3 regions of the Fusibacter sp. QWL-12 genome follow, and region 2 is predicted to be linked to each of the others. Evidence: a T-box and tRNA genes for the amino acid it is inferred to sense, from the RefSeq annotation. Region 2 holds a T-box; the other regions hold tRNA genes.
What was found. A T-box is a leader RNA that pairs with one kind of tRNA and senses whether it is charged. The one in region 2 lies ahead of metG (methionine--tRNA ligase), so its partner is inferred to be a tRNA-Met.

Region 1: it has a tRNA-Met gene. The T-box ahead of metG (methionine--tRNA ligase) is inferred to sense a tRNA for this amino acid. The anticodon was not compared.
Region 3: it has a tRNA-Met gene. The T-box ahead of metG (methionine--tRNA ligase) is inferred to sense a tRNA for this amino acid. The anticodon was not compared.

The regions. Positions count from the first base shown of each region.
Region 1 is NZ_CM178745.1:460,287-467,789, forward strand. Features, by position in the region: tRNA gene AC4PID_RS02675 (tRNA-Ile) at 1-18, opposite strand, end outside; tRNA gene AC4PID_RS02680 (tRNA-Ser) at 68-159, opposite strand; tRNA gene AC4PID_RS02685 (tRNA-Ser) at 169-257, opposite strand; tRNA gene AC4PID_RS02690 (tRNA-Lys) at 274-349, opposite strand; tRNA gene AC4PID_RS02695 (tRNA-Lys) at 360-435, opposite strand; tRNA gene AC4PID_RS02700 (tRNA-Gln) at 446-520, opposite strand; tRNA gene AC4PID_RS02705 (tRNA-Gly) at 530-603, opposite strand; tRNA gene AC4PID_RS02710 (tRNA-Tyr) at 692-776, opposite strand; tRNA gene AC4PID_RS02715 (tRNA-Thr) at 788-863, opposite strand; tRNA gene AC4PID_RS02720 (tRNA-Asp) at 871-947, opposite strand; tRNA gene AC4PID_RS02725 (tRNA-Val) at 976-1,051, opposite strand; tRNA gene AC4PID_RS02730 (tRNA-Glu) at 1,055-1,129, opposite strand; tRNA gene AC4PID_RS02735 (tRNA-Met) at 1,147-1,223, opposite strand; tRNA gene AC4PID_RS02740 (tRNA-Met) at 1,244-1,318, opposite strand; tRNA gene AC4PID_RS02745 (tRNA-Leu) at 1,327-1,413, opposite strand; tRNA gene AC4PID_RS02750 (tRNA-Asn) at 1,429-1,503, opposite strand; rRNA gene rrf (5S ribosomal RNA) at 1,528-1,644, opposite strand; rRNA gene AC4PID_RS02760 (23S ribosomal RNA) at 1,800-4,717, opposite strand; tRNA gene AC4PID_RS02765 (tRNA-Ala) at 4,856-4,931, opposite strand; rRNA gene AC4PID_RS02770 (16S ribosomal RNA) at 5,103-6,634, opposite strand; gene AC4PID_RS02775 (hypothetical protein) at 6,639-6,803, opposite strand; gene AC4PID_RS02780 (hypothetical protein) at 7,289-7,503, opposite strand, start outside.
Region 2 is NZ_CM178745.1:1,567,950-1,575,452, forward strand. Features, by position in the region: gene AC4PID_RS07875 (TatD family hydrolase) at 9-779, opposite strand; gene metG (methionine--tRNA ligase) at 1,051-3,012, opposite strand; T-box leader at 3,187-3,419, opposite strand; gene AC4PID_RS07885 (YxiG family protein) at 3,563-3,955, shown strand; gene AC4PID_RS07890 (hypothetical protein) at 4,068-4,550, shown strand; gene AC4PID_RS07895 (AbrB/MazE/SpoVT family DNA-binding domain-containing protein) at 4,670-4,912, shown strand; gene rsmI (16S rRNA (cytidine(1402)-2'-O)-methyltransferase) at 5,107-5,937, opposite strand; gene AC4PID_RS07905 (tRNA1(Val) (adenine(37)-N6)-methyltransferase) at 5,934-6,722, opposite strand; gene AC4PID_RS07910 (PSP1 domain-containing protein) at 6,837-7,503, opposite strand, start outside.
Region 3 is NZ_CM178745.1:2,324,279-2,331,781, reverse strand. Features, by position in the region: gene AC4PID_RS11360 (sigma-54 interaction domain-containing protein) at 136-1,854, opposite strand; gene AC4PID_RS11355 (CdaR family protein) at 2,154-3,482, opposite strand; gene cdaA (diadenylate cyclase CdaA) at 3,466-4,296, opposite strand; gene AC4PID_RS11345 (chorismate mutase) at 4,397-4,762, opposite strand; tRNA gene AC4PID_RS11340 (tRNA-Phe) at 4,908-4,983, opposite strand; tRNA gene AC4PID_RS11335 (tRNA-Ile) at 4,991-5,067, opposite strand; tRNA gene AC4PID_RS11330 (tRNA-Ser) at 5,081-5,169, opposite strand; tRNA gene AC4PID_RS11325 (tRNA-Arg) at 5,175-5,251, opposite strand; tRNA gene AC4PID_RS11320 (tRNA-Gly) at 5,261-5,335, opposite strand; tRNA gene AC4PID_RS11315 (tRNA-Tyr) at 5,343-5,427, opposite strand; tRNA gene AC4PID_RS11310 (tRNA-Thr) at 5,439-5,514, opposite strand; tRNA gene AC4PID_RS11305 (tRNA-Asp) at 5,522-5,598, opposite strand; tRNA gene AC4PID_RS11300 (tRNA-Val) at 5,627-5,702, opposite strand; tRNA gene AC4PID_RS11295 (tRNA-Glu) at 5,706-5,780, opposite strand; tRNA gene AC4PID_RS11290 (tRNA-Met) at 5,798-5,872, opposite strand; tRNA gene AC4PID_RS11285 (tRNA-Leu) at 5,881-5,967, opposite strand; tRNA gene AC4PID_RS11280 (tRNA-Asn) at 5,983-6,057, opposite strand; rRNA gene rrf (5S ribosomal RNA) at 6,083-6,199, opposite strand; rRNA gene AC4PID_RS11270 (23S ribosomal RNA) at 6,356-7,503, opposite strand, start outside.

The DNA of each region.
Region 1 (7,503 bases), 1.1 Mb from region 2:
CAACTGAGCTAATGGCCCTCTGAGCATCCTAGCAAGATTACTCTTGCATAATGTTCCATAAAGAAATTGGCGGAGAAGGAGGGATTTGAACCCTCGCGCCCCTTGTCGAGACCTACTCCCTTAGCAGGGGAGCCTCTTCAGCCACTTGAGTACTTCTCCAAAATTTTATGGCGGAGAGGGTGGGATTCGAACCCACGTGGGCTTGCACCCTAACGGTTTTCAAGACCGCCCCGTTATGACCGCTTCGGTACCTCTCCTTAAAAAATAACTTGTTGGTGGTCCATCAGAGACTCGAACTCTGGACCCCCTGATTAAGAGTCAGGTGCTCTACCAACTAAGCTAATGGACCTTGATGAAAATGGTGATCCATCCGCGACTCGAACGCGGGACACCCTGATTAAAAGTCAGGTGCTCTACCGACTGAGCTAATGGATCACGTTAAAAATGGCTGGGGATACAGGATTTGAACCTGTGAATGACGGAGTCAAAGTCCGTTGCCTTACCGCTTGGCGAATCCCCAATGTCTTGATGGAGCGGGTGAAGAGAATCGAACTCTCACAACCAGCTTGGAAGGCTGGGGCTCTACCATTGAGCTACACCCGCAAGTGGATGTACATGCTTCCAAATTTGCTTGTTTTTTACCAAACAAGTCCGTTCCACATACAAATCAATATACCCATAAATGAAATTTTGGTGGAGGGAGAAGGATTCGAACCTTCGAAATCTCAGATAACGGATTTACAGTCCGCCCCCTTTGGCCACTCGGGAACCCCTCCACTTTGAAAAATGGAGCCGGTGATGGGACTCGAACCCGCGACCTACTGATTACAAGTCAGTTGCTCTACCAATTGAGCTACACCGGCATATAAATGGCGATCCAGAAGGGACTCGAACCCTCGACCTCTAGCGTGACAGGCTAGCGTTCTAACCAACTGAACTACTGGACCGCGATGAACTTATTTCTAAGTTCAAAAATGGTGGAAGTTATAGGGATCGAACCTATGACCCTCTGCTTGTAAGGCAGATGCTCTCCCAGCTGAGCTAAACTTCCAAATGGTGACCCCTAGGGGAATCGAACCCCTGTTACCGCCGTGAAAGGGCGGTGTCTTGACCGCTTGACCAAGGGGCCATGAATAAGAGTAAAAATGGTAGCGGCGGGCGGATTCGAACCACCGACCTTCCGGGTATGAACCGGACGCTCTAGCCAACTAAGCTACGCCGCCAAGTTAAAACAAAATATTCATGGTTGCGGAGGCAGGATTCGAACCTGCGGCCTTTGGGTTATGAGCCCAACGAGCTGCCACTGCTCCACTCCGCGATAAAAGTTGGTGCCGAGGACCGGAATCGAACCGGTACGGTGTCGCCACCGCAGGATTTTAAGTCCTGTGCGTCTGCCAGTTCCGCCACCACGGCAACTTTTAAATAAAATGGCTCCAAGGGAGGGATTCGAACCCTCAGCCTATCGGTTAACAGCCGAGTGCTCCACCATTGAGCTACCTTGGAATATAAGTTGTAAAAACAACTTTTAACTAGCAACGTTCTACTCTCCCAAGCAGCTGCCCGCTAAGTACCATCGACGCTGGAGGACTTTACTTCTGTGTTCGGTATGGGTACAGGTGTTGCCCCTCCGCCATCGTCACTAGATATGAATTTGCTTTGCAAATTCAGCCGTGGGTCTGTTTACAAAGTAAATAGACTAGGCTTTCTATTAAAACAACATAAAATGATGGTTTCAACAGTTTAAGGCATATACCCTAAAAACTACATACAGATCATTCATTAAAAGTTTTAGTAAAAATTTGGTCAAGACCTCGACCTATTAGTACCTGTCAGCTGAATGCATTACTGCACTTACACCTCAGGCCTATTACCACATTATCTTCATGGGGTCTTACTCCATTTCTGGATGGGAAATCTCATCTTAAGGGGGGCTTCGCGCTTAGATGCCTTCAGCGCTTATCCCGTCCAAACTTAGCTACTCAGCTGTGCCTTTGGCAAGACAACTGATCCACCAGAGGTTTGTCCATCCCGGTCCTCTCGTACTAAGGACAGCTCCTCTCAAATTTCCTACGCCCACAGCAGATAGGGACCGAACTGTCTCACGACGTTCTGAACCCAGCTCGCGTGCCTCTTTAATGGGCGAACAGCCCAACCCTTGGGACCTACTTCAGCCCCAGGATGAGACGAGCCGACATCGAGGTGCCAAACCTCCCCGTCGATGTGGACTCTTGGGGGAGATAAGCCTGTTATCCCCGGGGTAGCTTTTATCCGTTGAGCGATGGCCCTTCCATGCGGTGCCACCGGATCACTAAGCTCTACTTTCGTACCTGCTCGAAATGTCTCTCTCGCAGTCAAGCTCCCTTTTGCCTTTACACTCTTCGCGCGATTTCCAACCGCGCTGAGGGAACCTTTAGGCGCCTCCGTTACTCTTTAGGAGGCGACCGCCCCAGTCAAACTGCCCACCTGACATTGTCCTGAATCAGGGTAACTGATTACAGTTAGAATAACGTTATATCAAGAGTGGTATCCCAACGGTGACTCCATTAAGACTGGCGTCCTAACTTCTAAGTCTCCCACCTATCCTGTACATGATATACCATTATCCAGTGCCAAGCTACAGTAAAGCTCCACGGGGTCTTTCCGTCTAGCTGCGGGTAACCGGCATCTTTACCGGTACTACAATTTCACCGAGTCTATTGTTGAGACAGCGTCCAAATCGTTACGCCTTTCGTGCGGGTCGGAACTTACCCGACAAGGAATTTCGCTACCTTAGGACCGTTATAGTTACGGCCGCCGTTTACTGGGGCTTCGGTTCTATGCTTCGATTGCTCTAACACTTCCCCTTAACCTTCCAGCACCGGGCAGGCGTCAGCCCCTATACATCATCTTTCGATTTAGCAGAGACCTGTGTTTTTGGTAAACAGTCGCTTGGACCTATCCTCTGCGGCCACCACTAGCTCTGAACCTGTGATGGCACCCCTTCTCCCGAAGTTACGGGGTCATTTTGCCGAGTTCCTTAACAATAGTTTTCTCGCTCGCCTTAGTATTCTCTACTCTCCTACCTGTGTCGGTTTACGGTACAGGCACCTGCTCCCTCGATAGAAACTTTTCTCGACAGTGTGATATCTGCTACTTCGCTACTATTTTCACTCCCCATCACAGCTCACCCTTACAAGAGGCGGATTTGCCTACCTCTCAGACTCGCTGCTTGGACGCACTCAACCAATCGTGCGCTTAGCATAACCTCCTGTGTCATTCCCTCTCTCAAACGGTTCTCGGTGGTACAGGAATCTTTACCTGTTGTCCATCGCCTACGACTTTCGTCCTCGGCTTAGGTCCTGACTTACCCTGAGCGGACGAACCTTCCTCAGGAAACCTTAGGTTTTCGGCGGACGGGATTCTCACCCGTCTCTCGTTACTCATGCCAACATTCTCTCTTCTATACAGTCCACACGTCCTTACGATCGTGCTTCACCCCGTATACAATGCTCCTCTACCAATTAGATTACTCTAATTCCATAGCTTCGGTAGTAAGTTTGAGCCCCGGTAATCTTCGGCGCAGGATCACTCGACTAGTGAGCTATTACGCACTCTTTAAATGTATGGCTGCTTCTAAGCCAACATCCTAGTTGTCTGGGCAATCCCACATCCTTTTCCACTTAACTTACATTTTGGGACCTTAGCTGATGGTCTGGGCTGTTTCCCTTTTGACTATGAATCTTATCACACATAGTCTGACTCCTGAGTATAAGATATCGGTATTCGGAGTTTGATAGTCTTCGGTAGCCGGTGAAAGCCCCTAGGACATTCAGTGCTCTACCCCCGTATCTCTTTACCTCAAGGCTAGCCCTAAAGCTATTTCGAGGAGAACCAGCTATCTCCGGGTTCGATTGGAATTTCTCCGCTATCCACATGTCATCCCAACCTTTTTCAACAGATATGGGTTCGGGCCTCCAAGAGGTTTTACCCTCGCTTCACCCTGCACATGGATAGGTCACCCGGTTTCGGGTCTACGCCATACAACTCATTCGCCCTTTTCAGACTCGCTTTCGCTGCGGCTCCGTGCCTGAAGCACTTAACCTTGCTGCATAACGTAACTCGTTGGCCCGTTCTACAAAAAGTACATGGTCGTTCTTTAACGAACTTCCATTGCTTGTAAACATAGGGTTTCAGGTTCTTTTCACTCCCCTCTCGGGGTTCTTTTCACCTTTCCCTCACGGTACTATTCACTATCGGTCACTAGGTAGTATTTAGCCTTGGCAGATGGTCCTGCCTGCTTCCCACAAAGTTTCACGTGCTCCGTGGTACTCCGGATCAGTCTCGCTATACTTCTCTTTTCGCTTACGTGGCTCTCACACTCTTCGGCCTGCTTTCCCAAGCAGTTCTGCTAAGATACATTTTCACTTTATCGACTGTCCACACCCCTTCGTCCGAAGACTTAGGTTTGGGCTATTTCCCGTTCGCTCGCCACTACTTAGGAAATCACTTTTGTTTTCTCTTCCTTCAGGTACTTAGATGTTTCAGTTCCCTGAGTTCCCTTCCTATAACCTATGAATTCAGTTATGGATGACTGGACATTACTCCAGCCGGGTTGCCCCATTCGGATATCTACGGATCTACACTTGCTTGCAGCTCCCCGTAGCTTTTCGCAGCTTACCACGTCCTTCTTCGGCTCCTAGTGCCAAGGCATCCGCCCTATGCTCTTATTATCTTGACCATTTGATATTATTTTACTAATATCGGGTTTTTTACTTCTTTCGATTTAGACTCTCATCTAAATCTACACTTTTTAATGTCTTCTCTATATGCAGTTTTCAAGGTACATGGTTTTTTCACAAGTATCAACTACTTGTCATGGTGGAGATTAAGAGATTCGAACTCTTGACCCCCTGCGTGCAAGGCAGGTGCTCTCCCAGCTGAGCTAAACCCCCATGAGAAATCGAAGATTTCTCAGTCGAACGTACGAATCGCTTGCGATTCGAGGAGACTATTGTCTCGATGTTCGTTCCGAAAAAATCATCTTTTAATGTTTTTTATTCAATTAAGCATCTTATCTCTAAGACCCTCAAAATTGAACAGCGCAAATGTCTATTTCTCCTTAGAAAGGAGGTGATCCAGCCGCACCTTCCGATACGGCTACCTTGTTACGACTTCACCCCAGTCATTGGTTTCACCTTCGACAGCTCCCTCCTTGCGGTTAGGCCACTGGCTTCGGGCGCCCCCAACTTCCATGGTGTGACGGGCGGTGTGTACAAGACCCGGGAACGCATTCACCGCGACATTCTGATTCGCGATTACTAGCAACTCCAACTTCATGTGGGCGAGTTTCAGCCCACAATCCGAACTGGGATCGGCTTTTTAGGATTCGCTCCATCTTACGACTTCGCTGCCCGTTGTACCGACCATTGTAGCACGTGTGTAGCCCAGATCATAAGGGGCATGATGATTTGACGTCATCCCCACCTTCCTCCGTGTTATCCACGGCAGTCTGTCTAGAGGGTCCAGCATTACCTGATGACAACTAAACATAAGGGTTGCGCTCGTTGCGGGACTTAACCCAACATCTCACGACACGAGCTGACGACAACCATGCACCACCTGTCTCCTCTGTCCCGAAAGACATAGCCGGCTAAGGCTACTTCAGAGGGATGTCAAGACCTGGTAAGGTTCTTCGCGTTGCTTCGAATTAAACCACATGCTCCGCTGCTTGTGCGGGTCCCCGTCAATTCCTTTGAGTTTCACACTTGCGTGCGTACTCCCCAGGCGGAATACTTAATGCGTTTGCTGCGGCACCGAGTTTTGACGCCCGACACCTAGTATTCATCGTTTACGGCGTGGACTACCAGGGTATCTAATCCTGTTCGCTACCCACGCTTTCGTGCCTCAGCGTCAGTTACAGTCCAGTAAGTCGCCTTCGCCACTGGTGTTCCTCCTAATATCTACGAATTTCACCTCTACACTAGGAATTCCACTTACCTCTCCTGCACTCAAGCCTATCAGTTCCAAAGGCTTACATTGGTTGAGCCAATGCCTTTCACCCCTGGCTTGATAAGCCGCCTACGCACCCTTTACGCCCAGTGATTCCGGATAACGCTTGCCCCCTACGTATTACCGCGGCTGCTGGCACGTAGTTAGCCGGGGCTTCCTCCTATGGTACCGTCATTTGTTTCTTCCCATAGGACAGAGTTTTACAACCCGAAGGCCTTCATCACTCACGCGGCGTTGCTGCATCAGGCTTGCGCCCATTGTGCAATATTCCCCACTGCTGCCTCCCGTAGGAGTCTGGACCGTGTCTCAGTTCCAGTGTGGCCGATCACCCTCTCAGGTCGGCTACTGATCGTCGCCTTGGTAAGCCGTTACCTTACCAACTAGCTAATCAGACGCGGGCCCATCTCATACCGATAAATCTTTGTCGGCTACATCATGCGATGCTACCGACTTATAAGGTATTAATCACCGTTTCCAGTGGCTATCCCTTTGTATGAGGCAGGTTGCCCACGCGTTACTCACCCGTCCGCCGCTTTCATAAGCTTCGCTTTGACCGAAGTCTCCACTCCACTTAATCACGCTCGACTTGCATGTGTTAGGCACGCCGCCAGCGTTCATCCTGAGCCAGGATCAAACTCTTAAAATTAATTTTAAGTTTTGCCTGTTATCTCAAAACGAGCTAACTTGCTTTTTTGCTTCTCAATTTCCCAAGAAGCGTTTCCGTTTTTTATCACTTCTTTTGCTGCTACTAGAGCCTCAAAAGGTTGACGAGAATTTTTCAATTCTTTTTGGTTTTTTTCATTTGCGCTATTCAATTTTCAAGGTCCTATTTATCTGCTTAGTTGTAAAGTTATAACTTTTAAAAGTTAGTGTTTACAACGGTGACAGCTATTTGATTATAGCAAACTTAGTTTTTAATGTCAAGAGAAACTTTAAATTTTTATTTGCTATTTTCTTTTGTTTTGCCAGCTTCAAAAGTTACTTGGTGAAGCGACTTGTTTATATTAACATCTAGTTATGATAGAGTCAATACCTTTTTCACATAATTTTTACTGGATTTTAAAGAAAGTCAATTCGTAATTTTCAGACATTTCCACAGTGTTATTTAAAATCTGCTTTCTAATTATTTCCTTCCTATATATGATGATGAACTTCATCAATACGACAGATGAAAACAGCAGCATCTATATTAACGAGATTGACTATAACCACAAAGTTTTTCAAGATCAATGAGGTGTGTGAACTTATAAAATAGAAAAAAGACCTCTGTTAGATATAACAGAGGTCTTTAAATTTATGATTAAATCAAATCAAAAATTTCGCGTGTAGTCACCTCATAGGTTACATATCTATTAAAGTAAGTTCTTTTACTAATGAGAATTTCATAGCCATCTTTTTCGAAAATCATACCTCTACCATAAACAGAAACAAAGTGCCATCCCATTTTGTTCATGGTTTCAGTATATACAGCATCACTTCCAACTAAGCCAATAAAGAAAAGCCCTTTCATTGATA
Region 2 (7,503 bases):
CATTATGGCTACTCGTTTATATTAAAAAATCTCATTGCATTTTCCTTGGTTATTTGGGCCATTTCTTCTAAATAAACCCCTTTAATATTCGCCATTCTTTGACAGGTGTGGCGAACATACATTGGTTCATTTCTCTTGCCTCTGTACGGTTCTGGTGTTAAATAGGGTGCATCTGTTTCAATCATAAGTCGATCTACAGGGACAGCTTCAACGACCTCAACCGTTTTTCTAGCATTCTTATAGGTCAGAGGCCCTGCTATAGATATATATGCCCCAAGCTTAACGTATTGCAATGCCAGCTCCTTACTACCAGAGTAACAATGCATCAAAACGCCTGTCTCAAACTGACGCTCTTCTTTTAAAATTTTTAGCACATCTTCGTTGGCATCTCTATCGTGAATAACGACAGGTAGATTTAGCTTTTTAGCCAATCTAAGCTGCTCTATAAACCATTTCTTTTGAAGCTCTCTTGGGGATAAATCTCTATAATAATCCAGTCCAATTTCACCGATCGCTTTAACTTTAGGATTTTGAGCAAGCGTTTCAATCTCAGAGAGCATTTCTTCTGTCATCATCTCGACATCATGCGGATGAATACCTACTGCAGCATAGATAAAAGGGTAGAGATTTGCGAGTTCAACTGCCTTTTGACTCGATGGTAAATCTGCGCCAGGATTTAAAACAAAATCTATTTGATTGAGCTGCGTTCTCTTGATCATTAACTCGCGGTCATCATCAAACTGACTCGCGTCTAAGTGGGAATGTGAATCAAAAAACACGTTTACCTCCAATTCATAACCAAATCTTCGATATATAACTTTCAAACACGCTATTAGATACAATTAACCCTCTAAATAGGTGTTTTCATTCAATATTATTAATATTTCTAATACAGTCAACATCTTTAAAAAAAAATTTATCTACTTATTATATTATGCCTTAATCTCATAAAAAAAGAAATACCCCCATATGAATAACGGGGGCGTTTCAACATTAAGTTCTTTTTACTAATTTAAATTCTTTTTCTAATTAAGACACATTACTAACCTCTTAAGATACCGTACTACCATCTTCGATATCAGCAGTTACAAGCGTTAGCTTTTCACCACTAGTCGCTGCGAGAATCATACCTTGTGACAACTCTCCTCTTAGCTTAACTGGTTTTAGGTTAGCCACAACGATGACGTCCATTCCCACTAGCTCTTCAGGCTTGTAATTTTTAGCAATTCCTGAAACGACCTGTCTCTCCTCATTTCCAACTTTTAAAGTTAAAATTAAAAGTTTATTGGCATCTGGATGTGGTTTAGCAGCGATTACTTTTGCCACTCTTAAATCCACTTTAGCGAAGTCGTCTATTGTAATTTCTGGTTTTAAAGGTATAGAAGGTGCCTCAACTGCCTCCGCTTCCTTTGAAGCACCAGCAGCTGCTTCTTTTGCTTGTCTACTTAGTTCTTCTAAAGCTTCAAGTTCAAGCTTAACATCAATTCTTGGGAAAAGTGCTTCGCCCTTTTGTACTTTTGTTCCAACTGGATAGAGTCCAAACTGATAGGTAGTGTCCCATACAGTTAACTCACCCTCTTTGATACCGAGCTGCTCCCAGATTTTTCTTGAAGTATGAATCAAGAAAGGTTGAATTAACGCAGAAATCAATCGGATACTTTCAACGAGGTTATATAATACTGTATCGAGTTTTCCTGCTAACACTTCTTCTTTAGCAAGTGCCCAAGGCATTGTTTCATCAATATATTTATTTGTTCTTCTTACGACCTTCCAAATTTCTTCAAGTGCACCTGAAAAATCAAGATTGTCTAATTTTTTATCTACAAGATTGCTCGCTGAAGTCGCTACAAGCTTTAGATCCGCATCAAAATCAGTTGCATCGCTTGCACTTGGCACGATACCTTCGCGATATTTTTCAACCATTGAAATGGTTCTTGATACAAGGTTGCCTAAATCGTTGGCTAAGTCAGCATTGATTCTGTTAAGAAGAACTTCATTCGTAAAAAGACCATCTTGTCCAAAAGTATACTCTCTCAACAAGAAATACTTAAGTGCATCAACACCATATCTTTCAATTAATACGACAGGATCAACGATATTACCAACGGATTTCGACATTTTACCACCTTCTAATAGAATCCAGCCGTGACCAAATACTTTCTTCGGAAGTGGTAATTCTAAAGCCATTAGGATCGAAAACCAAATAATTGTATGGAATCTAACGATTTCTTTACCCACTAAATGCACATCAGCTGGCCAAAACTTAGCAAAGTTACCCTCCGTCGCTTCTGGATAGCCAAGAGCAGTAATATAGTTGCTGAGTGCATCGATCCAGACATAGATGACGTGGTCGTTATCCATTGGTACTGGAATCCCCCAGTTGAAAGTCGATCTCGACACACACAAGTCTTCAAGACCTGGTTTGATAAAGTTATTGACCATCTCATTGATGCGAGATTTTGGCTCAAGTATTTCTGGATTAGATTCAAAGAGCTCTAAAAGACGATCTTGATATTTTGATAATTTAAAGAAATACGCTTCTTCTTTTGTACTTTGTACCGGTCTACCACAGTCAGGACAATTGCCATCTTTTAATTGAGATTCAGTCCAAAACGACTCACATGGCGTACAGTATAAACCTTCGTACTCTCCTTTATAGATATCACCTTTGTCGTACAAATGCTTAAAGATTTGAGAAACTCTTCTTTCATGTTCCTCATCCGTTGTACGAATAAAGTGATCGTAAGAAATTTCCATGGTCTCCCATAGTTTTTTGATCTCGCCTACAACCTCATCTAAAAAAGCTTTAGGATGAAGACCTTTTCCCTCTGCTACGTTTTGAATCTTTTGGCCATGCTCATCTGTTCCAGTTAAAAACATAACGTCATAACCAGTTACTCTTTTGTATCTCGCAATCGCATCAGCTGCTACAGTCGTATAAGTGTGTCCGATGTGAAGCTTTGAGCTTGGATAATAAATCGGTGTGGTTACGTAATAAGTTCCTTTTGACATAAAATCGCCTACCTTTCAATTTTATAAATTATCATTTTTTATTTGTTTTTTGATTTTTTTTACCATGTATCATTTTTATTATTAATCTTTTCAATTATTTTTCTTTTCTAATAAATAACTTTTCTCATCAACCTACGCCGAAAGACATCAAAAAAAATAAAAAACCTCGACCCCCAAAGGGACGAAGTCAGTTCGTGTTACCACCCTAATTCAAGATTACATCACTATAATCTCCTCATGTTGATCCAACAATCAACTGTACGATAACGTGTACAAATCCGGAAAATGCTAATCATTCACATCTTCGGTTCAAGGGCCATCTTCACCTTCATTTCGACACCTACTTACACCAACCGCAGGCTCTCTCTGCTCGAGCTAAAAGTTACTCTTCCTATCATTACCTTTTATATTTGGGATTTTAACACAGTTGAAGAGAAAGTTCAACCTAAAATATTTGTAACATTTTAAAAAGGTGTTGATTAGCGGCGTATTATATGATATTAATATACTAGTTTTACAGCATGTTGATTTTAAGAAGAAAGAGGTGCACATGTCAAATAGTTTTCATCCTATTTTAGACACTTACTCTAGAGGAACCATAAACGCTATTAACTTTGATATGGATTTTGATAAAATATCTGTTGCCATTAGCAACAAATCAATAGATGATCATATAGAACAAGCTGAAATTGTCTTTGAGGACGTTAAAGCTTTCTACTATATTGATCACGATTTACCATCGGATATGCAGATTAAAGGTGAAAACCTGAACTCGATTTCTTACGACCTATACGGCTTTGGAGAATTCTCTGCAGCACATGCCAAATCAGAGGATGAAGCGTTCGTTTCTATTCCTAATTTTGCAGTAAGTATCAATGATTCATCATTATTTATCGATGCTAACAAAATTGTCATTAACAATCAAGCATTTAAAGTAAGATAAAACAATCTTAGGGCATACCGCAGGGTGTGTCCTTTTGTTTTTTTGATTCCACTGTTTAGAAATACCGATAATTGATGTATAATAATCGTAACATATCAACACAGGAGGGACTATGAATAGCGAATTGGTCATTACCGTCAAGGATCTTTTATTGTTTGTACTATGGGGCGCACTTGTAACCTTGTTCGTTTATTTAATATTGGTCGTAAGACGCGCACTTAAAATTATGAAAAGTGTGAATCTAATCGTCGATGAAAATAGAACAAAAATCGATGCGACTTTAGAAGTTGTACCAGATTTATCAAAACATATCGAAGTGATCACTGGTGAGGTTGCACACGACGTTCAAGCATTTAGAACAACTGTCGACAATGTGGCAAGTACTGCAGAGTCTGTTACGGGCACCATTAATGAGAACAAAGGCTTTGTCAGCGGTCTCTCTTCACTTTTACACACACTTTCAATCGGAAAAGTCCTTTACGATAAATACTTTAGTGGCAAAATGAATGACCTTAAAGAAGCAGCAGACGAAGTAAATGAAGTTATAGAAAACGCTACAAACAAGGAAAATACAGGAGATAGCGTTAGTTCTTAAAGTATAATATTTGGATTTCCTGAATTTCTTTTTTTTGGCACTTCCGTTGACTTTTGGAAAAGATTGGTCTATGATGAGTCTATGGAAATGTCATTAAATGTCTTAGGAGGTATCTTATTATGAAATCGACAGGAATTGTAAGAAAAGTCGATGAGCTAGGTAGAGTGGTTATTCCTATCGAGCTTAGAAGAACACTCACTATCGGTGAAAAGGATGCACTTGAAATTTTCACTGAAGGTGAAACGATTATCCTCAAAAAATACGAGCCAGCTTGTATTTTCTGTGGTCAAGCAAAAGGCGTTAAAAACGTCAAAGGCAAAAACATTTGCCCAGCTTGTGTAGATGAGATTAAAGACTTATAGAATTTTACACTAAAGCAAAAAATCAACAAAATAAATCCCAGATTTCTCTGGGATTTTTTATTTATCTTGGTATATTTTTATTATTTACATTAATATAGTTTTATTGTCTTTGGTTTTATTGTCTTTGGTTTTATTGGGTTTGATCTAATTTAATTTGATTTGATTTATTACGATTTGATTAAATCAAAACTTAACTATAACAGCGCTTTATACACCTCTGACTTTTTCAATCCCCTAAGAACGGCAACCTTTTTCATCGCCTCTTTTTTATCCATTCCGCTCTCCAAAAATGAACTCACATGTGCTTCGATAGACATTTCAGGATCATAGCTCGCCTCGACCACTTCGCCTTCATCACTTCCTGATACGATCAAAACGATTTCACCTCGAATTTCATTCTCAGAATAATACGCAATTAAGGACTCAAACGACCCCCGCTTATATTCCTCATACTTTTTCGTCAGTTCTCTCGCAACGACAACCTCACGTTCACCCAAAATGTCAAACATTAGTTTGAGTGTGTCTTTAAAGCGATGGGGTGACTCATAAAAAATCAGAGTTCTGGTTTCACGTTTAATTCGTTCTAAAATTTGTTTTTTCTGTTTCTTGTCTCTCGATAAAAAACCCTCGAAGGCAAAACGGTCCGTAGGAAGCCCTGAGCCGACAAGTGCAGTGGTAAATGCGGTCACACCTGGTACAACCTCAAATGGAATCTCTTCAGTTATACAAAGTTTTACCAAATCATGACCAGGATCTGAGATCCCTGGCATACCTGCATCTGTAATCAATGCGATTTGGTCCCCATTTTTTATTTTCTCGATGATTTCTTTGCCTGCTTTTTCTTGATTATGCTCGTGATAACTATGCAATGGTTTGGAAATTTCAAAGTGATTTAACAAACGAATAGAGTGTCGCGTATCTTCTGCATAAACCACATCCACTTCTTTTAAAATTCTAAGTGCTCGAAATGTAATATCCTCTAAATTACCTATTGGTGTACCACAAAGATACAGTTTTCCCATCATAATGTTTCCTCACGTTTAAACACATCAATATTTTCAGACTGATAAATCTCATAAATTTCATCTGTGTATGACCCATCATGATTATATACTACCAAAGGGTCAAGAAATTTAAGATCGGGTTGTCCGCCCTTTGAACACATGATTAAAAACAGATTTGGGCGCTTGCCTACATAAGGCTGAATCATGCGAATTTCTTTCGGCTCTAGCTTATACGTTCGACATAGCGTTAATATATCAACCATGCGATTGGGTCTATGAATCATATAAAAGCGACCTCTAAATTGCAACAGCTTAGATGCTGTTTTCACAATGTCCTCAAGCGTACAATATATCTCATGACGTGAAATGGTTTTAAGCTCGCCTTCATTTTTCAATCCACCATCACCTGACAGATACGGTGGGTTAGAAAAAACAACATTTACAGAGCCATTTGGCACATGTAGACTTGCATTGATTAAATTATCATTAATTATGGTTAACCGGTCTTCAAGTCCATTCATTTGAACACTTCTCGTTGCCATCTCTGCTACAGACTCTTGAACCTCAAACGCAACCAATTGATTGAAATTGGCTTTTCCACTTAATAAAATAGGAATGATGCCTGTGCCTGTTCCAAACTCCACCACAAAATCATTCTTCTTGGTTTTAATAAAATTACTCAGAAGAACAGCATCGATCCCAAAGCAAAATCCGTCAGGATTTTGTATGATCTTAAGTCCCTTAAGCTGCAAATCATCTATTCTCTCATGCGGTTTTAAATATGTTTCACTTCCGCGCTCAATCATTTTTATCTCCTACCTGAATCTGTTCATAAAACAAAACGTTTTGGGAAACCCAAAACGTTTAGCTTTAAAGTACTTGTTTATATCGTCTTCAATATTATTTAGATTTCACGTTTTTTAGTCTTCAAGTTTCTTGAGTTCTCTATAATCGATAGGACCATCCACTGGCATTGAAGAATTTGAATGTGCAGCGTTCTTATTCACCTCTACCACTTTGATTTGCTCTTTGTGATATGGAATAATGTCTTCACTCAACTCATTCGGTTTGTCTTTTAGCTGATGGCGTACCTTAACTTGCTCAAGTAAGATGTTCGTATCAACAACGATTGCAAGTCCATCAGGCGTCTTAACCTTATCGCCTCTATTTGGCATACCAACTCTAATCTGTACATACGTATCATACTCATATTTCAAGCAACACATCAAACGACCGCAAAGACCAGAAATCTTAACCGGATTAAGGGATAGGTTCTGATCCTTCGCCATCTTGATGGATACAGGTGCAAAATCACCCAACCAGCTGCCACAGCAAATTTCTCGACCACAGGGACCAAGTCCTTTTACCATTTTAGACTCATCTCTTACACCTATTTGGCGAAGCTCGATTCTCGTTCTAAAAATTGCAGCCAAATCTTTTACAAGCTCTCTAAAGTCAATTCTACCATCCGCAGTAAAGTAGAAGATGACTTTATTATTATCAAAAGTATATTCTACATCAATTAGCTTCATGTCTAGCTCATGTGCTTTAATTTTTTCAAGGCATACTTTCATTGCCTCTTGAGCT
Region 3 (7,503 bases), 760 kb from region 2:
TGCCAACTTCTTATATTCTTTACATCGTTGGAACTTCAACATATCAAGTCAAAAAGCGATATAAAACTTTTGATTCGCGCAAAAAAATGCATGCAATTATTTGCACGCATTTAATTTAAGTGCAATATTTTGCACTTACTTTTCATTAATGTTCAATTGTTTCATTTTATAATACAGCGTTCTGAGCGAAACCCCTAACGCTGAAGCTGTTTCTTCTCTATTTCCACTGTGTGCATCAAGTGTTTTTAAGATAAACTCTCTTTCAAATTTTTTAATATTATCCTCTAATTTAAAATTCCCGTCGATTGAAATGACAGGATGTTTATCCGTATCAATAGGCAATTGATCATTATGAATTGCTGGAAGATGCTTTAATGTTAGTAAATGCTCGTGCATTTTTATATTAATCATAGCTCTTCCTACAAAATTCTCCAGTTCTCTAACATTGCCAAGCCAATCATATGCCAATATGCGTTCTGTTGCAGCAGCAGAAATATCTGATACATTTCTACCATATTCTTGATTGTATTTATTAATTAAGTGTTTTACCAAATCTGGAATATCGGTCTTATGTCTTCTTAGAGGTGGAATTTCGATAGGTACTACATTTAATCTATAATACAAATCTTGTCTAAATTTCTTTTCTGCAATAGCACTTTCGAGATCGACATTCGTTGCAGATATAACACGCACGTCTATCGCTTGTGGTTTATTACTTCCCACTCTTAGTATTTCTTTTTCTTGAAGCACGCGTAGCAATTTGGCTTGTGTATTCAAGCTTAACTCAGCAACTTCGTCTAGGAAAATCGTTCCCCCATTTGCTTTCTCAAAAAGACCAACCTTACCACCCTTTGAAGCCCCTGTAAATGCCCCTTCTTCATATCCAAAAAGCTCGCTTTCCAGTAAGTTTTCCGATATAGCAGCACAGTTAACTCTTACAAACTGCGCGTAGCGTCTATTTGAGGCATTGTGTATCGCATGAGCAAATAGCTCTTTACCTGTACCACTCTCACCCCTAATAATTACAGTAGCTGGCGTTTCTGCTGCTATCTTAGCCTTTTCAATGGCATTTATCATAATTTCACTTGATCCAATAATATCATCAAATGTATACTTTGCTTCAAGATTTCTAATGATTTGCTTTGCTTGATCCAATCTCTCATAAATATCATTTATTTCAGTTAAATCATGGATAATAGCAACGGAACCTTTCAGTTCACCTTTGACAATAATAGGTGCAGCTTCTGCGATGACATCCTTTTTCATCAAGCCTACTTTAAGCCTTTTTCCCTTTACTGGCTTTCCAGATTTAAGCACTTCTTTATGAACACTATCTCCTTCTGCTAAATCAAATGTACAGTCTTTTCCAATCACATCGTTTTCAGTGTAACCAGTCATTCTTGTATACGCTGGATTAATTAATGTGCCTATCCCATTTTCATCTACTACAGAAATAGCATCTTGAGTTGCATTAATTGTCGCTTCAAGTGTTTCTCGAACTTCACTCAAATTTGTAATTTTCTCAGCAAGCTCTTTTAATTCTGATACATCTCTGAACACTGCAATTGCCCCAACTATTTCACCATTATCACCCAATACAGGCATTCTATTGGTAATAATAGTAATGTTATTCAATGGCTGTTGTTGATTTAGCTCAGACTTTCCAGTTTTTAAAATGATTGGTAATCTGGTATTTTCAATTACAGCTTCAACTTTTCTACCGATTACATCTTCATACTTTTGACCAGTTAAAATTTCAGCTGAATGGTTAAAAATTGTAATGATTCCCTCCGAATCAACTGCAATCATCGCATCATGAGTTGAATCGAGAATCTTTTGTATGTCTCTACGCATAAATACCTCATTTTAATTTGATTAAATGTCTCTCTAACTGATAAAATTTAAGCCTACATCTATTTTAACATAAAATGTATCAAACCGTTACCATGTGCCTTTACTATAAAGCAAATGTAACTATTAATAACTACTAAAATTAATATAGTATCTGTTTTCATAGTCTAATCTTTTTTTATTATGTCACTATTTAAAATTGTTTTATTTCTATATTGTCTCTATTTTTAATATTCTCTATAATCTATTTGCTGCAAATAAAAAAGGCATATCCTTAGAAATGCCTTTTATTTGTTCATTGATTATGGTGTTGCACTTTCAGAAACATTGACATCGACATATTCAGGCTCAATAATAACATTCTCCAGGTTTAATTCACTTGAATAGTTGACGATTAGTCTATAATTTCCCACCTCAGTAACATTACTAAAATTCAAATCGAGATGCAAATCATTTTTACTTAATGCTTTAATAACAGATTCAATATCGGTCACTTTAACAACTACAACACCTTCATTGGCATTTAAGTCTGTGATGAATCCTTGGTTTAGATTGACAACTGGCAACTCGTTAATCGCAAAAGTAAATTCCTTTGTTTGTACTTCTTCAATTTGAATTTCTACTTGTACAGTCGGTTGACCAGTAGATACAGTAATACCCTCTGGTAGGTTTAATTCCTTTTCAACGATTATTGTTCCAGTTTCCTCACCAGTAAGTTGAATCTCTTTTGTCATTAAAGTCGTCAGTTCATCAATTTTAGTAATATCACCTTGAACGGTTACATTTTGAGGATTTACAGCAACGCTAACAACTTTATATCCTTCAGCAGGTGCGCCATTAACGACTGGTTCAATCCCAACAGATTTATTTTTTCCTATTGTTAATGCGATGCTCGCATAACTACTTTCAAGGGTTACACCATTAACTACTTCACCGTCAAATGAGTAAGGGACCAACGAAACTTCTCTTTGATAATCACTATCTAACGTTCCAACAGAAATGGTTCCACCTAAATATGAAACAGAGTTAACCAAACTTTCCGGCCCTGTTACTTTTATTTCAAGCGGTGTCACTTCAAGATTTTGTTGATATAATGAATCTTGATATTGATCACTAATAATAATCTGAACAGGCTTTGGTAAGGAGACTACCCGATCCACAGTTAACACAATTTCATTAGGTACAACTGCCTTAATCGAAACGGATTCAGAATTGATCGTACTGTTAATATAAACATTGTTAATTCCACTTCTTACCGATCTCAAGTCTGCCCACAACGATATATTTTTTGCATTTAAACTAAGAACATTGTTTCGCCGTCCGGTAACTTCAACGTTCACAAAATAATCAGTTTGATTCATGATTTTAAGGTTGTTTTGGTCAAGCTCTTGAGTGTTTGTTAATTGTACTGGAACGGATTCAATCACTCTAGTGATTTCAGGATCAACTTGATCCATAACAAAAATCCAAAATAATATAGCCATAGCCAATGATAAAATCTTTGTTCCAGTATTATGAGATAATTTAACATCAAAAATCGCTTTTGGTAGTTTTATAATCCAGTTAATTGCTTTTACAAACAGATTTTTAATACTAGTGAAAAAGAGTGGTGTTTTATTTTTTTGTGGCACGTTTTTCACCTCCATCTTTCTCATTCTCAAGGGTATTAATCATCAAGTCTCTCAAAGTGGAAGTATCTAAAAATCTTTGTAGCTTTCCTTCAACTGCCATTGAAATTGCTCCCGTTTCTTCAGAAACAATGACAATTAATGCATCCGAACTCTCTGTCATGCCCATTGCTGCTCTATGTCGAGTTCCTAACTCCTTGCTAATATATTTATTAGAAGAAAGTGGTAACAAACAGCCCGCAGCCATCAGCCGATTGTTTTTAATAATAACCGCTCCATCATGTAATGGCGATTTTGGATAAAATACATTCATAATCAAGTCTGCACTGATCTGTGCATCTATGATTGTCCCAGTATCAATAATGTCATTGATACCTATTAGTCTTTCAACAACTATTAATGCACCAATTTTTTTTCGAGACATTACACTTACTGCATCAACAATTTCATTTATGGATCGAGACTGCTCTTCAAGAGTTCCTTTTTTATTATTTGTTAATAACCATTGGCTTCTTCCAAGGTGTTCAAGCGCTTTTCTAAGCTCAGGTTGGAAAATAATTACCAATGCAATAAGACCAATTGTAAAAGTATTTTGCAGAATATAATTTATGGCATATAGTTTTGCCCATTCACTCAATTTTGAGATAATCAAAATGATCAAAAAGCCCTTAACCAATTGTTCAGCTCTTGTCTCTCTGATTAATCCTAATAATTTGTAAAATACAAAGGCAATAATTCCAATATCAATAATATAATTTAATTTAACTTCTGATAAGAAAGCCATCATTGTGTCAAACAATGAATTAATAAATTCCATAAACACCTCAAAAATTCTTTAATAAATACCATTTCAAGTATACTATTAATGGGTTCAATTTACATGAGCTAACTGAGAATCTTAATATAATTGTAATTCTTTATCTATTATTGCTTTGTCTCAGCCTACTATGCCTCATTATTGATTCATACAGTTCAACTAAAAAATTCAAATCCTCTTGATTTACTAAAATCTTATTCTCTATGGCCAAATTCTTCACTCTTTCTAGCAATCTATTCTCTCGTTCTGAATCTAAAACTTCAATTTGCTGTTCTCTTTTGTATTCTCCAACTAAATCTGTGATGCTATACCTCTCTGAAAGTAATCTGATAAGATTCTTATCGATTTCATCTAATTGATTTCTATATTGTATTAACGGAGAATCCAATATATTAGAATCGTTTAATGTATTATTTCCCAATTCTCTTTTCTCTCTTTCCTCTTCTTTAAATCCATTTTGATTCATAATTATGTTTCCTTTGCACTTACACAGATTTAGTGTTTTGGTTATATTGAGATAATCCATATTATCTTTGTAATATTAATACTATAACTTATTTGACAAAAAAGTAAAAGACCAACGACTAAGAAATCTTAATCATTGATCTAGATGGTGCCCAGAGGCGGAATCGAACCACCGACACGGGGATTTTCAGTCCCCTGCTCTACCGACTGAGCTATCTGGGCATAATTGTGGTGGGCATAAGTGGACTCGAACCACCGACCTCACGCTTATCAGGCGTGCGCTCTAACCAGCTGAGCTATACGCCCACAATTATTTAAATGGCGGAGAGGGTGGGATTCGAACCCACGTGGGCTTGCACCCTAACGGTTTTCAAGACCGCCCCGTTATGACCGCTTCGGTACCTCTCCTTATATGGCGCGTCCGTAGGGACTCGAACCCCAAACCCCCGCCTTAGAAGGGCGGTGCTCTATCCAGTTGAGCTACGGACGCCTATTAAATTGGAGCGGAAGACGAGATTCGAACTCGCGACCCTCGCCTTGGCAAGGCGATGCTCTACCACTGAGCCACTTCCGCATATTTTTGGTGGAGGGAGAAGGATTCGAACCTTCGAAATCTCAGATAACGGATTTACAGTCAGCCCCCTTTGGCCACTCGGGAACCCCTCCACTTTGAAAAATGGAGCCGGTGATGGGACTCGAACCCGCGACCTACTGATTACAAGTCAGTTGCTCTACCAATTGAGCTACACCGGCATATAAATGGCGATCCAGAAGGGACTCGAACCCTCGACCTCTAGCGTGACAGGCTAGCGTTCTAACCAACTGAACTACTGGACCGCGATGAACTTATTTCTAAGTTCAAAAATGGTGGAAGTTATAGGGATCGAACCTATGACCCTCTGCTTGTAAGGCAGATGCTCTCCCAGCTGAGCTAAACTTCCAAATGGTGACCCCTAGGGGAATCGAACCCCTGTTACCGCCGTGAAAGGGCGGTGTCTTGACCGCTTGACCAAGGGGCCTAGGATGAAAATATTCATGGTTGCGGAGGCAGGATTCGAACCTGCGGCCTTTGGGTTATGAGCCCAACGAGCTGCCACTGCTCCACTCCGCGATAAAAGTTGGTGCCGAGGACCGGAATCGAACCGGTACGGTGTCGCCACCGCAGGATTTTAAGTCCTGTGCGTCTGCCAGTTCCGCCACCACGGCAACTTTTAAATAAAATGGCTCCAAGGGAGGGATTCGAACCCTCAGCCTATCGGTTAACAGCCGAGTGCTCCACCATTGAGCTACCTTGGAATATAAGTTGTAAAAACAACTTTTTAACTAGCAACGTTCTACTCTCCCAAGCAGCTGCCCGCTAAGTACCATCGACGCTGGAGGACTTTACTTCTGTGTTCGGTATGGGAACAGGTGTTGCCCCTCCGCCATCGTCACTAGATATGAATTTGCTTTGCAAATTCAGCCGTGGGTCTGTTTACGAAGTAAATAGACTAGGCTTTCTATTAAAACATCATAAAATGATGGTTTCAACAGTTTAAGGTATATACCCTAAAAACTACATACAGATCATTCATTAAAAGTTTTAGTAAAAATCTTGGTCAAGACCTCGACCTATTAGTACCTGTCAGCTGAATGCATTACTGCACTTACACCTCAGGCCTATTACCACATTATCTTCATGGGGTCTTACTCCATTTCTGGATGGGAAATCTCATCTTAAGGGGGGCTTCGCGCTTAGATGCCTTCAGCGCTTATCCCGTCCAAACTTAGCTACTCAGCTGTGCCTTTGGCAAGACAACTGATCCACCAGAGGTTTGTCCATCCCGGTCCTCTCGTACTAAGGACAGCTCCTCTCAAATTTCCTACGCCCACAGCAGATAGGGACCGAACTGTCTCACGACGTTCTGAACCCAGCTCGCGTGCCTCTTTAATGGGCGAACAGCCCAACCCTTGGGACCTACTTCAGCCCCAGGATGAGACGAGCCGACATCGAGGTGCCAAACCTCCCCGTCGATGTGGACTCTTGGGGGAGATAAGCCTGTTATCCCCGGGGTAGCTTTTATCCGTTGAGCGATGGCCCTTCCATGCGGTGCCACCGGATCACTAAGCTCTACTTTCGTACCTGCTCGAAATGTCTCTCTCGCAGTCAAGCTCCCTTTTGCCTTTACACTCTTCGCGCGATTTCCAACCGCGCTGAGGGAACCTTTAGGCGCCTCCGTTACTCTTTAGGAGGCGACCGCCCCAGTCAAACTGCCCACCTGACATTGTCCTGAATCAGGGTAACTGATTACAGTTAGAATAACGTTATATCAAGAGTGGTATCCCAACGGTGACTCCATTAAGACTGGCGTCCTAACTTCTAAGTCTCCCACCTATCCTGTACATGATATACCATTATCCAGTGCCAAGCTACAGTAAAGCTCCACGGGGTCTTTCCGTCTAGCTGCGGGTAACCGGCATCTTTACCGGTACTACAATTTCACCGAGTCTATTGTTGAGACAGCGTCCAAATCGTTACGCCTTTCGTGCGGGTCGGAACTTACCCGACAAGGAATTTCGCTACCTTAGGACCGTTATAGTTACGGCCGCCGTTTACTGGGGCTTCGGTTCTATGCTTCGATTGCTCTAACACTTCCCCTTAACCTTCCAGCACCGGGCAGGCGTCAGCCCCTATACATCATCTTTCGATTTAGCAGAGACCTGTGTTTTTGGTAAACAGTCGCTTGGACCTATCCTCTGCGG